3 regions of the Cupriavidus sp. FW216-B1 genome follow, and region 3 is predicted to be linked to each of the others. Evidence: predicted binding sites of a transcription regulator. Region 3 holds the regulator's gene; each other region holds the start of a gene.
What was found. Region 3 encodes sigma-54, which starts transcription at its own class of promoters, with help from an activator protein. Its sites were predicted from a motif close to TGGCANGNAANCTGCTTT; they were not measured.
Positions count from the first base shown of each region.

Region 1 (4,388 bases), on a different contig from region 3:
TGTTTTCTCTTGTGTGGGGAATGGCTGGCGGCGTCAGGCCACCTCGGCGGCGCCCGCGGTGTAGGCGCCCTGCCGGATCGCGGCGTCGCCGCGGTCCCGGTGCGCGACCGCGCCGCTGGCCACGCGGCCGCGGTAGTCGTCGAACCAGGCCAGCGCCGCCTTCTCGATGAACTCGCCGACATACTGGTCCACCGGCTCGATGCCGGCCTGGGCCAGCTCGTCCTTCGGGCAGGCGCCGATCTTGGCCACCAGCACCGCGTGGCAGTCGTTGATGGCGCGCACCACCGAGGGCAGCTGCTCGTCGTCGCCGTAGCCGCCCTGGCAGTACAGGTCCACGCGCCGGTGGCCAACGAACAGCGCCTCGCTGGCCGACACCTCGAAGATCTGGAATTCCGTGACGTGGCCGAAATGCTCGTTGACGCGGCCGCCGCCCTTGGTGGCCACCGCCACCAGCACCTTGAGCGGATCGGTGGCATCTAGCGCCCGCGCCGCGGCCAGCGCCTCTTCCTTGGCGGCGTGCTGGGCCTGGCGCTCGGCCTCGACCCGGCTCTGGTACTCGCGCCGGCGGTCGAGGTCGTAGACCACTTCCATCTGCTCGATCTTGTCGAGCGTGAATTCCTCGCTGCGGTCCTCGCCCAGCAGGCCGACCGCGTCGGCGCGGCACTGGCGGCAGTGGCGCATCAGGTTGGCGCCGCCCATGCAGGCGTCCTGCACCGCCTTGAGCTCCTGCGCGCTCGGCCCGCGCTGGCCGTTGAGGCCGAAGTAGGTGCCGTGCTCGGGCTCGGAGATCAGCGGCATGATGTTGTGCAGGAACGCGCCGCGCTTCTTGACCTCGCGGTTCACCTCGATCAGGTGCTCGTCGTTGATGCCGGGGATCAGCACCGAGTTGATCTTGGTCAGCACGCCGCGCGCGGTCAGCATCTCGAGGCCCTTCATCTGCTGCTCGTGCAGGATGCGGGCCGCCTCGTAGCCGGTGACGCGCTTGTGCTCCCAGAAGATCCACGGGTAGATCTTCTCGCCCACGGCGGGATCGACCATGTTGATGGTGATGGTGACGTGGTCGATGTTGTACGTGCAGATCTCGTCCACCAGCTCGGGCAGTGCCAGGCCGTTGGTGGAGATGCACAGCTTGATGTCGGGCGCCTGCTCCTGCAGCATGCGGAAGGTGTCGAAGGTCTTCTTCGGGTTGGCCAGCGAGTCGCCGGGGCCGGCGATGCCGAGCACCGTCATCTGCGGGATCTCGCTCGCCACCGCGACCACCTTCTTGACGGCCTGCTCGGGCGTGAGCTTCTGCGAGACCACGCCCGGGCGCGATTCGTTGGAGCAGTCGTACTTGCGGTTGCAGTAGTTGCACTGGATGTTGCAGGCGGGCGCCACCGCGACGTGCATGCGCGCGTAGTGGTGATGCGCTTCCTCGGAGTAGCACGGGTGGTTCTTCACCTTTTCCCAGATCTCCGCCGGCATGTCGTCGGGGCCGCCCGAGGAACCGCAACTGGCCTTGCCCTCGCCGCCCTGCGTGCCGCAGCCGCCGCCGGCGGCGGGCACGTCGGCCTTGGCGCCGAGGGGGCGGATCTGGCCGATGCCGATGTAGGTGGTGGCGGGCATGGCGCCGGCATTCGAGCTCGCTTGCATGGAAATCTCTCCTCGCCACCGACCACGGTCGCGTGCAAGCGTTAAAGCCAAATCCATGCCACCCGGCAAGATGCTTGCCGATCAAGGACTTAGCGGCATCCGCGGGGATTTTGTCGCAACCCCGCGGGCGCCGCGCACCGACAGTCCGGCCCGATTCTGTCGGTCTTGCGACAAAGCGCACACGGCGACGCCAGCCATTGTGGTGGCGTCGATGGTGGCGCAAGCGGGGAAGAACAGAGGGGAAAGGACGGAACGCGGGGAAGCGGAAAAAAACGGGAGAGCGGCGCGCCGCGCGCGCGCCGCCCTGGTCAGAACCTGCGCACCTCGATGCCGTATTTCTGCAGCGCGTAACCCATCTGCCGTGGCGTGATCTTGAGCAGCCGCGCGGCCTTGGCCTGCACCCAGCCGCAGCGTTCCATCGCCCACATCAGCCGCTCGCGCTCGCCTTCCGGCTTGCCGTCGCAGGGCGCCGCCGCCTGCGGGTCGGGCGGGCTCTCGCCGGGCACGCCGGCGGACCAGCCCGGCGGCATGGCGGCGCCGTCGGCGCCCGCGTGCTGCGGCTCCGCCATCGGCACCTCGGTGATGGGGATGCCGGCCAGGCTGCCGGGGCGCACCGCGTCCTCGCGCTCGAGGTGATGCAGCACCTTGGTCAGGCAGCGGTCCTCCTGGCACAGGAACGCCAGGCGGTTGATCACGCCGTCGTGCGTCATGGTGGCGGTGCGCTCGACGCAGTTCTCCAGCTCGCGCACGTTGCCGGGCCAGTAGCAGCTGGTCAGCACGCGCATGGCCTCGGCGCTGAAGCGGATCGCGCGCCCGTTGTCGCGGTTGAAGCGGTCGAGGAAGTGCTGCGCCATCGCCGGGATGTCCTCGCGGCGCTCGCGCAGCGGCGGCAACTGGATGCTGACCACGTTGATGCGGTAATAGAGATCGGCGCGGAACTCGCCGGACTTGACCATGCGCTCGAGGTTGCGGTTGGTGGCGAGGATCAGGCGCACGTCGACCTTCACCGCGGTGCCGCCGCCGACGCGCTCGAACTCGCGCTCCTGCAGCACGCGCAGCAGCTTGGCCTGGAACGAGGCCGAGATGTCGCCGATCTCGTCGAGGAACAGCGTGCCGCCGTGCGCCAGCTCGAACCGTCCCTTGCGCTGTCCCTGCGCGCCGGTGAACGCCCCCTTCTCGTGGCCGAACAGCTCGCTCTCCAGCAGCGACTCGGTCAGCGCGGCGCAGTTCACGCAGACGAAGGCCTCGCCGCTGCGCGGCGACAGGTTGTGGATGGCGCGCGCGATGACTTCCTTACCGGTGCCGCTCTCGCCGCGCAGCAGCACCGTGGTGCGCGCCGGCGCCACCTGCCGCACCTGGCCGAACACCTCCTGCATCGGCGCCGACACGCCCACCACCTGGTCGAGCTGGTGGCGCGGCTTGATGACCTTCTGCATGCGCCGCACCTCGGCCTGCATGTTGTCGTGCGCCGCGCTCACGCTGCGGTGGAGCAGCAGCGCCTGTCCCATCAGCGTGGCGACGATCTTCATCAGGTGGAGGTCGTCGGTGAAGGCGCGCAGGCCGCCGGGATTGAGGCAGTCGACGGCGAGCACGCCGAGCATGCGCCGGTCGGCCTGGATCGGCATCGCCAGCATGGCGATGCAGGCGCCCGGCATCAGGTCGGCGCCGCCGGTGCGGTTGAGGAACAGCGGCTCGTCGCGCACATCGCGCACGATGGCCGGCACGCCGCTGCCGTAGACCCGCCCGACGATGCCCTCGCCCACCTTGAAGCGCAGGCGCTGCTGCTCGTCGTAGGACATGCCGGCGGCGCACAGGCCGCGCAGCTGCCCTTCGGGCTCGCCAAGCACCACGAAGGCGCGCCGCCAGTCCACCGCGTGCAAAAGATAATTCAGCGCCTCGCGGAAGGTCTTGGTGACGTCCAGCGACGAAACCAGCGTCTTGCTGACCTCGTAGACGGCATCCAGCTCGCGGCGAGCTTCTGTTGCCTGTGTTTTCAGCATGGTTCCCCCCGTTGCGGGCGATGCCACGCTCGTTCGAGCCAGCGGCACAGCGTGAGGACGGACTATTGGAATGCGAAAAATCATGCAAGATTCATGCCGCGATTCCGTCCCCAACACGGAGCACGCGCGCCCCGCGCGCCACCCGCACAAATCCGACAAACGGGACAACCGCCGCCGCGCGGCAGCGGCCGCGCTCCGACAAAAACAACAGCCGCCGCCGCCCGGCCGGCCCATGCGGCGCAAAAAGCCAGTGGCATGGAAGTTGCGGAAATGCCGCTGCCTGGCAGCCACTGCCACCCCCACACATTCCAGGAGCCAGCCATGCCGGACCTCCACCGCGACCGCGCCTTCCCCCGTCATGGCCGGCCCGTCTATCTCGACTACGCGGCCACCACGCCGGTGGACCCGCGCGTGGCGCGGCGCATGATCCCGTACCTGACCGAGCTGTACGGCAACGCCGCCAGCCGCTCGCACGCCTACGGGTGGGCGGCCGAGGAAGCGGTGGAGCTGGCGCGCGAGCAGGTGTGCGCGCTGATCAATGCCGATCCGCGCGAGATCGCCTGGACCTCCGGCGCCACCGAATCCAACAACCTCGCCATCAAGGGCGCGGCGCGCTTCCACCGCGCCCGCGGCAACCACCTGGTGACGCTGGCCACCGAGCACAAAGCGGTGCTCGACACCATGCGCGAACTCGAGCGCGAGGGCTTCGCGGTCACGGTGCTGCCGGTGCTGGCGAGCGGCCTGGTGGACCCGGAC
Region 1 is NZ_JBYTEL010000006.1:344,528-348,915, forward strand. It holds gene nifB (nitrogenase cofactor biosynthesis protein NifB) at 34-1,632, opposite strand; gene nifA (nif-specific transcriptional activator NifA) at 1,941-3,632, opposite strand; gene AC3WXD_RS16105 (IscS subfamily cysteine desulfurase) at 3,954-4,388, shown strand, end outside.
Region 1: nifB (nitrogenase cofactor biosynthesis protein NifB) is a predicted target of sigma-54. The motif match lies at 1,676-1,693, and genes of this name have one in related genera.

Region 2 (4,388 bases), 110 kb from region 3:
GGCAGGCGGCCGTCGGGCAGCGGCCCAAGGTGAGCGCAGACTTCCAGCAGGGAGCGCGCCGCGTAGACGGTGACGCCGTCGATCAGGGCGGCCTCGGGGGCGTTCTCGGCCGCCACCACGAAGGCGCGCGCCGGCCCGGCGCCGGCGGCCGCGCGCGCGGCGTTGTCGCGCCCGAGGCCCATCGTCATGGCCAGCGCGCCGCGCACCGGGCGCAGCGCGCCGGACAGCGACAGCTCGCCGGCGAACTCGCAGGCGTCCAGCCCGTCGAGCGGGATCTGCCCGCTGGCGGCGAGGATGCCGAGGGCGATGGGCAGGTCGAAGCGCCCCGATTCCTTGGGCAGGTCGGCCGGCGCGAGATTGACGGTGATGCGCCGGTTCGGGAATTCGAAACGGCTGTTGAGGATGGCCGCGCGCACGCGCTCGCGGCTTTCGCGGACCTCGGTCTCGGCCAGGCCGACGATGCTGCAGGCGGGCAGGCCGTTGGCGAGATGGACCTCGACCGACACCAGCGGGGCTTCCAGCCCGGTCAGGGCGCGGCTGCGCAGCAGGGCGAGGCTCATCGCGGCGCCGCCGGCGTTGCGGAAGTGTTAACGAAAATGGCCGCCGGAGTGCGGCGGCCATCGTGGCGGGTCGGGCTGCGGCCCGGGCTTCCCGGTGTCCCGGCGCGGTCCGGGACCATATTCGGGACGCTATCCGGGACGCCATCCGGGACCATGCAGCGGCGGCGGCGCGGCAAGCGCGTCAGCCGGCAGCCGGGGTGTCGGTGCCGCCGGCGGCGCGGCGTTCCAGCTCGAGCACGCGCGCTTCCAGTTCTTCCAGGCGCGCGCGGGTGCGGGCCAGCACCTGCGACTGCACGTCGAATTCCTCGCGCGTGACCAGGTCGAGCTTGGAAAAGCCCTGCGCCATCATGCTGCGCACGTTTTTCTCGATGTCCTTGGCGGGCGAGTTGCGCAGCGCCTCGCTGACCTTGGCCTGGAAGTCGTTGAACAGGTCGGTCGGTTTCATGGTGATTCTCCTTTTGCACCGCGTTGGTGCGGATGATGGGTGGGCGGCTCCGCTCTGCTGCATCGCGGTGCAGCCTCCCGGGGGCGCGGGCAAACGCGGTGCGCACTCGGCACATGCCGCCGGCATGGGCCGATTATCGCGCTTCGCGCGCCGCCGGGAAAGCGCCAGCGCGGCCTGGTAACACCTTTTGACGTGTGGATGCCCTCGCGGCGGTCCGTGGCGGGGGGATTGGGGAGGGATTCAATCTGCACAAAAACCGTGGCCGGCGGGGTCCGTGAGGCTGGCACGGCAGTTGCAGTAATGAAACCAGGAGCCTCGTTTTACATTTATTCAAACACACGAGTACCGAGCCAAAAAAAGGAGAAGAAATCCATGAAGAAGTTGGCCTTTGCAGTCAGCGCCAGTGCAGTCGTGCTTTGCGGTCTTGTTCCCGCAGCTTACGCCCAGAGCACCCCGGACGCGGCGGCCGCCCCCGCCGCCGCTCCCGCCGCTGAAGAAGCCTCGCCGCATACCTTCTCGGCCAACGTGACGCTGGCCAGCGAATATCGCTATCGCGGCCTGATGCAGACCAACCGCCGCCCGGCCATCCAGGGCGGGTTCGACTACGCGCATTCGAGCGGCTTCTACATCGGCAACTGGAACTCGAGCATCAGCTGGCTCGACGACAGCAACCCGGACGTGTCGGCGCCGATCGAGATGGATTTCTACGCCGGCTTCAAGAATACCGTGACCATCGCCGGACTGGAGTGGAACTATGACGCCGGCGTGCTGCAGTACTACTACCCGGGCGACTACCCGAACGGCTACACGCGCCCGAACACGACGGAGCTCTATGTTGGCGCCGGCTACGGCCCGGTGTTCCTGAAGTATTCGCAGTCGATGACCAACCTGTTCGGTTATGCCGACAGCCGCTACAGCTACTACGTGGACCTGAGCGCGAACGTGCCGCTGAACTTCTGGGACCTGACGGCGAACGCGCACATCGGCTACCAGAACGTGAAGCACGTGGACAGCGCCTCGTACACGGACTGGAAGCTGGGCCTGACCAAGGACCTGGGCAAGGGTTTCGCGCTGGCGATCGCGTATATCGACACCAACGCGCACCGCTCGGTCTATACCAATACCTCCGGCCGCTATGTCGGCCGTGCCACGGCCTGGGCTTCGATCACCAAGACTTTCTAAACAAGCGTGAGGTAGGGCGGGCGGCCGGTGCATACTCGGCCGCGCTGCCCAGAGGAGAAATCGGATGAAACTCATCATCGCTGTCATCAAGCCGTTCAAGCTCGACGAGGTGCGCGAAGCGCTCTCCGACGTCGGCGTGTCCGGCATCACCGTGACCGAGGTCAAGGGCTTCGGTCGCCAGAAGGGCCATACCGAGCTGTACCGGGGCGCGGAGTACATCGTCGACTTCCTGCCCAAGGTGAAGATCGAAGTGGCGGTCCCGGACGACGTGGTGGACCGGGCCATCGAGGCGATCGAAAAATCGGCGCGCACCGGCAAGATTGGCGACGGCAAGATCTTCGTCGCCCCGATCGAGCAGGTCATCCGCATCCGCACCGGCGAGACCGGCGGCGATGCGCTGTGACGCACAGCCCAACGACAAGAGGTTAATCACATGAAATCCTGGTTCAAGCGCATCCTGACAACCGGCGCCGTGGCGCTGGCCCTGGGCACGGCCGGCCTCGGCCTGGCCACGCAAGCCGTGGCGCAGGACAAGCCTGCCGCCGAAGCGTCGGCCCCGGCCGCCGCTGCCGCGGCACCCGCGCCCGCGCCCGCGGCGGCCGCGCCTGCCGCGGCGGCCGCCGCCGCACCGGCCGCCGCGCCCGAGGCTGCCCCGGCACCCGTGCCCAACAAGGGCGACACCGCCTGGCTGCTGGTCGCGACCGCCTTCGTCATCCTGATGACGCTGCCCGGCCTGGCCCTGTTCTACGGCGGCCTGGTCCGTTCGAAGAACATGTTGTCGGTGCTGATGCAGTGCCTGGTGATCTTCTCGCTGGTGTCGCTGCTGTGGGCCATCTACGGCTACAGCTTCGCCTTCACCGAGGGCAACGCCTTCTTCGGCGGCACCGACCGGCTCTTCATGAAGGGTCTGGTCGCCGACGCCGTGACCGCGACCTTCAGCAAGGGCGTGGTGGTGCCGGAACTGGCCTTCTTCGCCTTCCAGTGCGCCTTCGCGGCGATCACCTGCGGCCTGATCATCGGCGCCTTCGCCGAGCGCGCCAAGTTCTCGGCGGTGCTGGTGTTCGTGGTGCTGTGGTTCACCTTCGCCTACATCCCGATGGCCCACATGGTCTGGTTCTGGCCGGGTCCTGACGCCTACACCGACGCGGCAGCAGGCGCGGCGGCCACGGCCAAGGGCGGCTGGCTGTTCCAGAAGGGCGCGCTCGACTACGCCGGCGGCACGGTGGTGCACATCAACGCGGCCGTGGCCGGCCTGGTGGGTGCCTTCATGTTCGGCAAGCGCATCGGCTTCGGCCGCGAGGCACTGCGTCCGCACAGCCTGACCTTCACGATGGTGGGTGCTTCGCTGCTGTGGTTCGGCTGGTTCGGCTTCAACGCCGGCTCGGGCCTGGAAGCCAACGGCGGCGCCGCGCTGGCCTTCGTCAACACGCTGCTGGCCACCTGCGCCGCGGTGCTGGCCTGGACCTTCGGCGAGTGGATCAGCAAGGGCAAGCCGTCGATGCTGGGCGGTGCCTCGGGCGCCGTGGCCGGCCTGGTGGCGATCACCCCGGCGGCCGGCTTCGTCGGCCCGATGGGCTCGATCGTGATCGGCATCGCCGCGGGCCTGCTGTGCCTGTGGGGCGTGACCGGCCTGAAGAAGCTGCTGGGCATGGACGACTCGCTGGACGTGTTCGGCGTGCACGGCGTGGGCGGCATCCTGGGTGCGCTGCTGACCGGCGTGTTCGCCGCGCCGAGCCTGGGCGGCACGGGCGTCTACGACTACGTGGCCAACAAGGTCGCCGACGACTATTCGATCGCCGGCCAGGTGTGGATCCAGTTCGAAGGTGTGCTGACCACCATCGTGTGGTCCGGCGTGGTGGCCTTCGTGGCCTACAAGCTGGTGGATATGCTGATCGGCCTGCGGGTGCCGGAAGAAGAAGAGCGCGAGGGTCTGGACATTACCTCGCACGGCGAGACCGCGTATGAGGCCTGATCGTAAAGGTGTTGTGCTGGAGAGCTGATTGGGAATCTTCTCTCAGGAGTTTCGCCCGGCCTTGTGCCGGGCTTTTTTCATTCTGGTGCCGGCATCGTGGCGGCTTTGGCGCCGAACCTGCCGGCATCGTGCGCCGCTGGCGCCCGGCGGTGCCTTACGCACACTGCCGACATGGACTTTTCGCCAAGTGCTTAAATCCGATCTTAAAAAGCTTCAATTGTTTTAGGGG
Region 2 is NZ_JBYTEL010000011.1:174,341-178,728, reverse strand. It holds gene AC3WXD_RS22445 (YifB family Mg chelatase-like AAA ATPase) at 1-560, opposite strand, end outside; gene AC3WXD_RS22440 (accessory factor UbiK family protein) at 742-1,005, opposite strand; gene AC3WXD_RS22435 (TorF family putative porin) at 1,378-2,187, shown strand; gene AC3WXD_RS22430 (P-II family nitrogen regulator) at 2,252-2,590, shown strand; gene AC3WXD_RS22425 (ammonium transporter) at 2,621-4,159, shown strand.
Region 2: AC3WXD_RS22435 (TorF family putative porin) is a predicted target of sigma-54. The motif match lies at 1,287-1,304, and genes of this name have one in related genera.

Region 3 (4,388 bases):
AGGGCGGCAAGCAGGCCTACATCCGCCAGAAGCGCGACAACGTCGACGAATACATCGACGGCTGGGGCGACCGCATCGAGTCCGACGGCAAGCAGGACCTGTCCAAGCTGATCGGCCACGCCCGCATGGCGCGCCTGGCCGGCGCCAAGCTGATCGACGAGATCCGCGGCGCGGTGATCACCTACGACAGCCGCAACGAGTTCTACACGGCCACCGGCGGCACCGACAACGCCACCGCGGGCAGCCCGTCCGGGCGCGTGCGCGCGGTGCTGTCGCCGCGCCAGGAGCAGCCCGCCAGCGGCGCCGCCGCCAGCGCGCTGCCGCTCAAGCCCGCGCCGGCCCCCGCCGCCCCCTGACCCCGCCGCAGCCGACCCACGGATTCACGCCTTCATGACCGCTACCTTGACCGAACCGTCGTCCGCGACCAACGTCCTGACCGAAAGCAGCACGCTCGTCGTGCGCCACCTGAAGAAGCGCTACGGCTCGCGCACGGTGGTCAAGGACGTGTCGCTCGACGTGAAGAGCGGCGAGGTGGTGGGCCTGCTCGGCCCCAACGGCGCGGGCAAGACCACCTCGTTCTACATGATCGTCGGGCTGGTGGCGCTGGACGAGGGCGACATCGTGCTCGACGACAAGCACATCAGCGGCCTGGCCATCCACGAGCGCGCCCGCATGGGCCTGTCCTACCTGCCGCAGGAAGCGTCGGTGTTCCGCAAGCTCAACGTGCAGGAGAACATCCGCGCCGTGCTGGAATTGCAGGTCCACGACGGCAAGCCGCTGGCCAAGGCCGAGATCGAGCGGCGCCTGGACACCCTGCTCGACGACCTGCAGATCGCCCACCTGCGCGACAACCCGGCGCTGTCGCTGTCGGGCGGCGAGCGCCGCCGCGTGGAAATCGCGCGCGCGCTGGCCTCCGCGCCGCGCTTCATCCTGCTCGACGAACCGTTCGCCGGCGTGGACCCGATCGCGGTGGGCGAGATCCAGCGCATCGTCAGCTTCCTCAAGGCGCGCAACATCGGCGTGCTGATCACCGACCACAACGTGCGCGAGACGCTGGGCATCTGCGACCACGCCTACATCATCAGCGAAGGCACGGTGCTGGCGTCCGGGCAGCCGGAAGACATCATCGCCAACGAGTCGGTGCGCAAGGTCTACCTGGGCGAGAACTTCCGCATGTAGCCGCGGGAGGGGCACGCGGGGACACCCGCGAGGCGGCGTTCATGCCGCCTTTCGCCCCGCAAACGATCACGGCGACGCCAGCGATAGCAATTTCCGTTCCACCAGTACGGAAGTTGGGCATAAAATAGCTCGCATGAAACCGTCGCTACAGCTCCGCCTCTCGCAACATCTCGCGCTCACGCCGCAACTCCAGCAGTCGATCCGCCTGCTGCAACTGTCCACGCTCGAACTGCAGCAGGAAGTGGAACAGGCCCTGACCGAGAATCCGCTGCTCGAACGCGAGAACGACTGGATCGAAAGCCCGCTGCGCGTGGCCGCCGACGGCTCGGTCAACCTGCAGAGCGCGCCCGCGCCGGCCCCCGCCGACGGCCAGGGCACCAGCGAGAACCGCGCCGACGGCGCCGCCGACAGCGAGGACAGCTACAGCGACAGCGGCGAGGACTACGGCAACGACTGGAGCCTGGACGACTTCGCCCGCCGCCCGCAGGGCGACGAGGACGAAAAGACCCCGATGCAGTTGCGCGACGCGGAGCCCACGCTGCGCGAGCACCTGATGGAGCAGCTCGCCCCGCTGAAGATCTCCATGCGCGACAAGGGCCTGGCCATCTTCCTGATCGAGTCGCTCGACGACGACGGCTACCTGAGCGCCTCGCTCGAGGAAATCTGCACGGAGCTGCCCGAGGAGCTCGAATTCGAGCTCGACGAGGTGCACGCCATCCTCACGCTGCTGCAGAGCTTCGACCCCGCCGGCGTGGGCGCGCGCAACGCTGCCGAATGCCTGGCGCTGCAGCTGCGCCGGCTCAAGCATCCGCAGCGCGAGCTGGCCCTGACCATCGTCACCAGCCATCTCGAGCTGCTCGCGGTGCGCGACTACACGCGCCTGAAGAAGGCGCTGCAGGTCGACGAGGCCGACCTCAAGGCCGCGCACGAGCTGATCCGCTCGCTCGCGCCCTACCCCGGCCATGCCTACAGCCGCCCCGAGGCCGACTTCGTCGTGCCCGACGTGTTCGTGCGGAAAATGAGCGGCGGCTGGATCGCGCAGCTCAACCCGGATGTGATGCCGCGGCTACGCATCAACGACATGTACGCGCAGATCCTGCGCGGCGCAAAAGGCGACTCCGGCGCGGCCGGGCTGCAGCAGAAGCTGCAGGAAGCGCGCTGGCTCATCAAGAATATCCAGCAGCGCTTCGACACCATATTGCGCGTCGCACAAGCGATTGTCGAACGTCAAAAGAACTTCTTCACCCACGGGGAAATTGCGATGCGCCCCTTGGTTTTGCGGGAGATTGCCGATACACTGGGTTTACACGAGTCCACCATCTCTCGGGTGACAACCAATAAATACATGGCAACGCCGATGGGGACTTTCGAGCTGAAGTACTTCTTCGGCAGTCACGTATCCACGGAAACCGGCGGCGCGGCCTCATCAACGGCAATCAGGGCGTTGATCAAGCAACTCATAGGAGCCGAAGACCCCAGGAACCCCCTGTCGGACAGCAGGATCGCCGAACTGCTCGGCGAGCAAGGCTTCGTGGTGGCCCGGCGAACCGTGGCCAAATACCGTGAAGCGCTGAAAATCCCTGCCGTCAATCTCCGCAAGACTTTGTAGCCGAGCCGCACCGCCTGCCTGGTGTGGCTCTTTCAGAAGGAGAAACGCTATGAACTTCAAGATCAGTGGACACCACTTGGACATCACGCCCCCGCTGCGTGAGTACGTGGAAACGAAACTGGAGCGTATCGTCAGGCATTTCGATCAAGTCATTGGCGTAAGCGTGCTGCTCTCTGTCGACAATACAAAAGAAAAGGACCGGCGGCAGTATGCGGAAATCAATCTACATCTCAAGGGCAAGGACATCTTTGTCGAGGCGCATCACGAAGACCTGTATGCCGCCATCGACGCACTGGTCGACAAGCTCGACCGGCAGGTGATTCGCCACAAGGATCGCGTGCAGAGCCACGACCGCGACGCGGTCAAGTACCAGATGGCCGCATCGCAGATGCAGCAATGACCGTGCCTGGCGGCCCGCCAAGGGGGCCGCCGGTGTCAGTCCCTTGAACCAGAACAAGCCGCGCCCGTTGCGCGGCTTTTTTGCGCCGTCCGCTTTCGTGTCCACCCTCGCGCCGGCGGCCGTTGCGCAATGCCACAAGGGGATTCCGCAACGCCCCGCCGCCGGTGTATGCTGCGCAATACATGAACGGTGGTTCAGCGATTCCGGGCATGCGCGCGGCACCGCTTCCGCGCACGGGCTATTGCGATGCACAAGGCGGGGGCGGGCCTGCTCTATAATGGCCAGACGCCCGACACCGGCATGGGACAACCGGTGCAATGCGGGTATGAGCCGGCACCGGCCTTTTCATCCCCTTTTTGCCTGGCGCGCCCCCCTGCCGGCCCCGGGCCTGCTTACTAGAAAAACCTGCGCATTCCACATGAATCGTTTGGCTAAATTGCTGCCACCCGGCAACATCAACCTCGACGTCAGCGTCACCAGCAAGAAGCGGGTGTTCGAACAGGCCGGGCTCCTCTTCGAGAACAACCACGGCGTAGCGCGCGCCACCGTGACCGACAACCTGTTTGCCCGCGAATCGCTGGGCTCGACCGGCCTCGGCGCCGGCGTGGCCATTCCGCACGGCCGCATCAAGGGCCTGAAGCAGCCGCTGGCCGGCTTCATGCGCCTGGCCGAGCCGATCCCGTTCGAGTCGCCGGACGGCAAGCCGGTATCGCTGCTGATCTTCCTGCTGGTGCCCGAGCAGGCCACCCAGCAACACCTGGAAATCCTCTCCGAGATCGCCCAGCTGCTGTCCGACCGCGAAATGCGCGAAGGACTCGCCACCCTGCCCACTTCCGATGCCGTGCACCAGTTGCTGACGCAATGGCATCCCTGACCCGCCTGGGCAGCCGCCACCCGGCACGCCGGGCGACGGCCCGCCCGGCCTGAAAGCCCGTCCCCCGAAAGTAGCCGCATGGAACTCACTGGCGTCACCTCGCAGTCGATCTTCGACGACAACGCAGCCGACATCAAACTCTCCTGGGTTGCTGGGCTGGAAGGCGCGGACCGCGCCTTCGACGTCGAGTTCGCGCGCGAAGCCACCTCCGCCGCCGACCTCGTCGGCCACCTGAACCTGATCCACCCGAACCGGATCCAGGTGCTCGGCAAGCCGGAGATCACCTACTACCAGCGCCTCGACGACGAGATGCGCAAGCGCCAGAT
Region 3 is NZ_JBYTEL010000011.1:68,692-73,079, forward strand. It holds gene lptA (lipopolysaccharide transport periplasmic protein LptA) at 1-356, shown strand, start outside; gene lptB (LPS export ABC transporter ATP-binding protein) at 391-1,179, shown strand; gene AC3WXD_RS21860 (RNA polymerase factor sigma-54) at 1,313-2,788, shown strand; gene hpf (ribosome hibernation-promoting factor, HPF/YfiA family) at 2,838-3,188, shown strand; gene ptsN (PTS IIA-like nitrogen regulatory protein PtsN) at 3,607-4,062, shown strand; gene hprK (HPr(Ser) kinase/phosphatase) at 4,141-4,388, shown strand, end outside.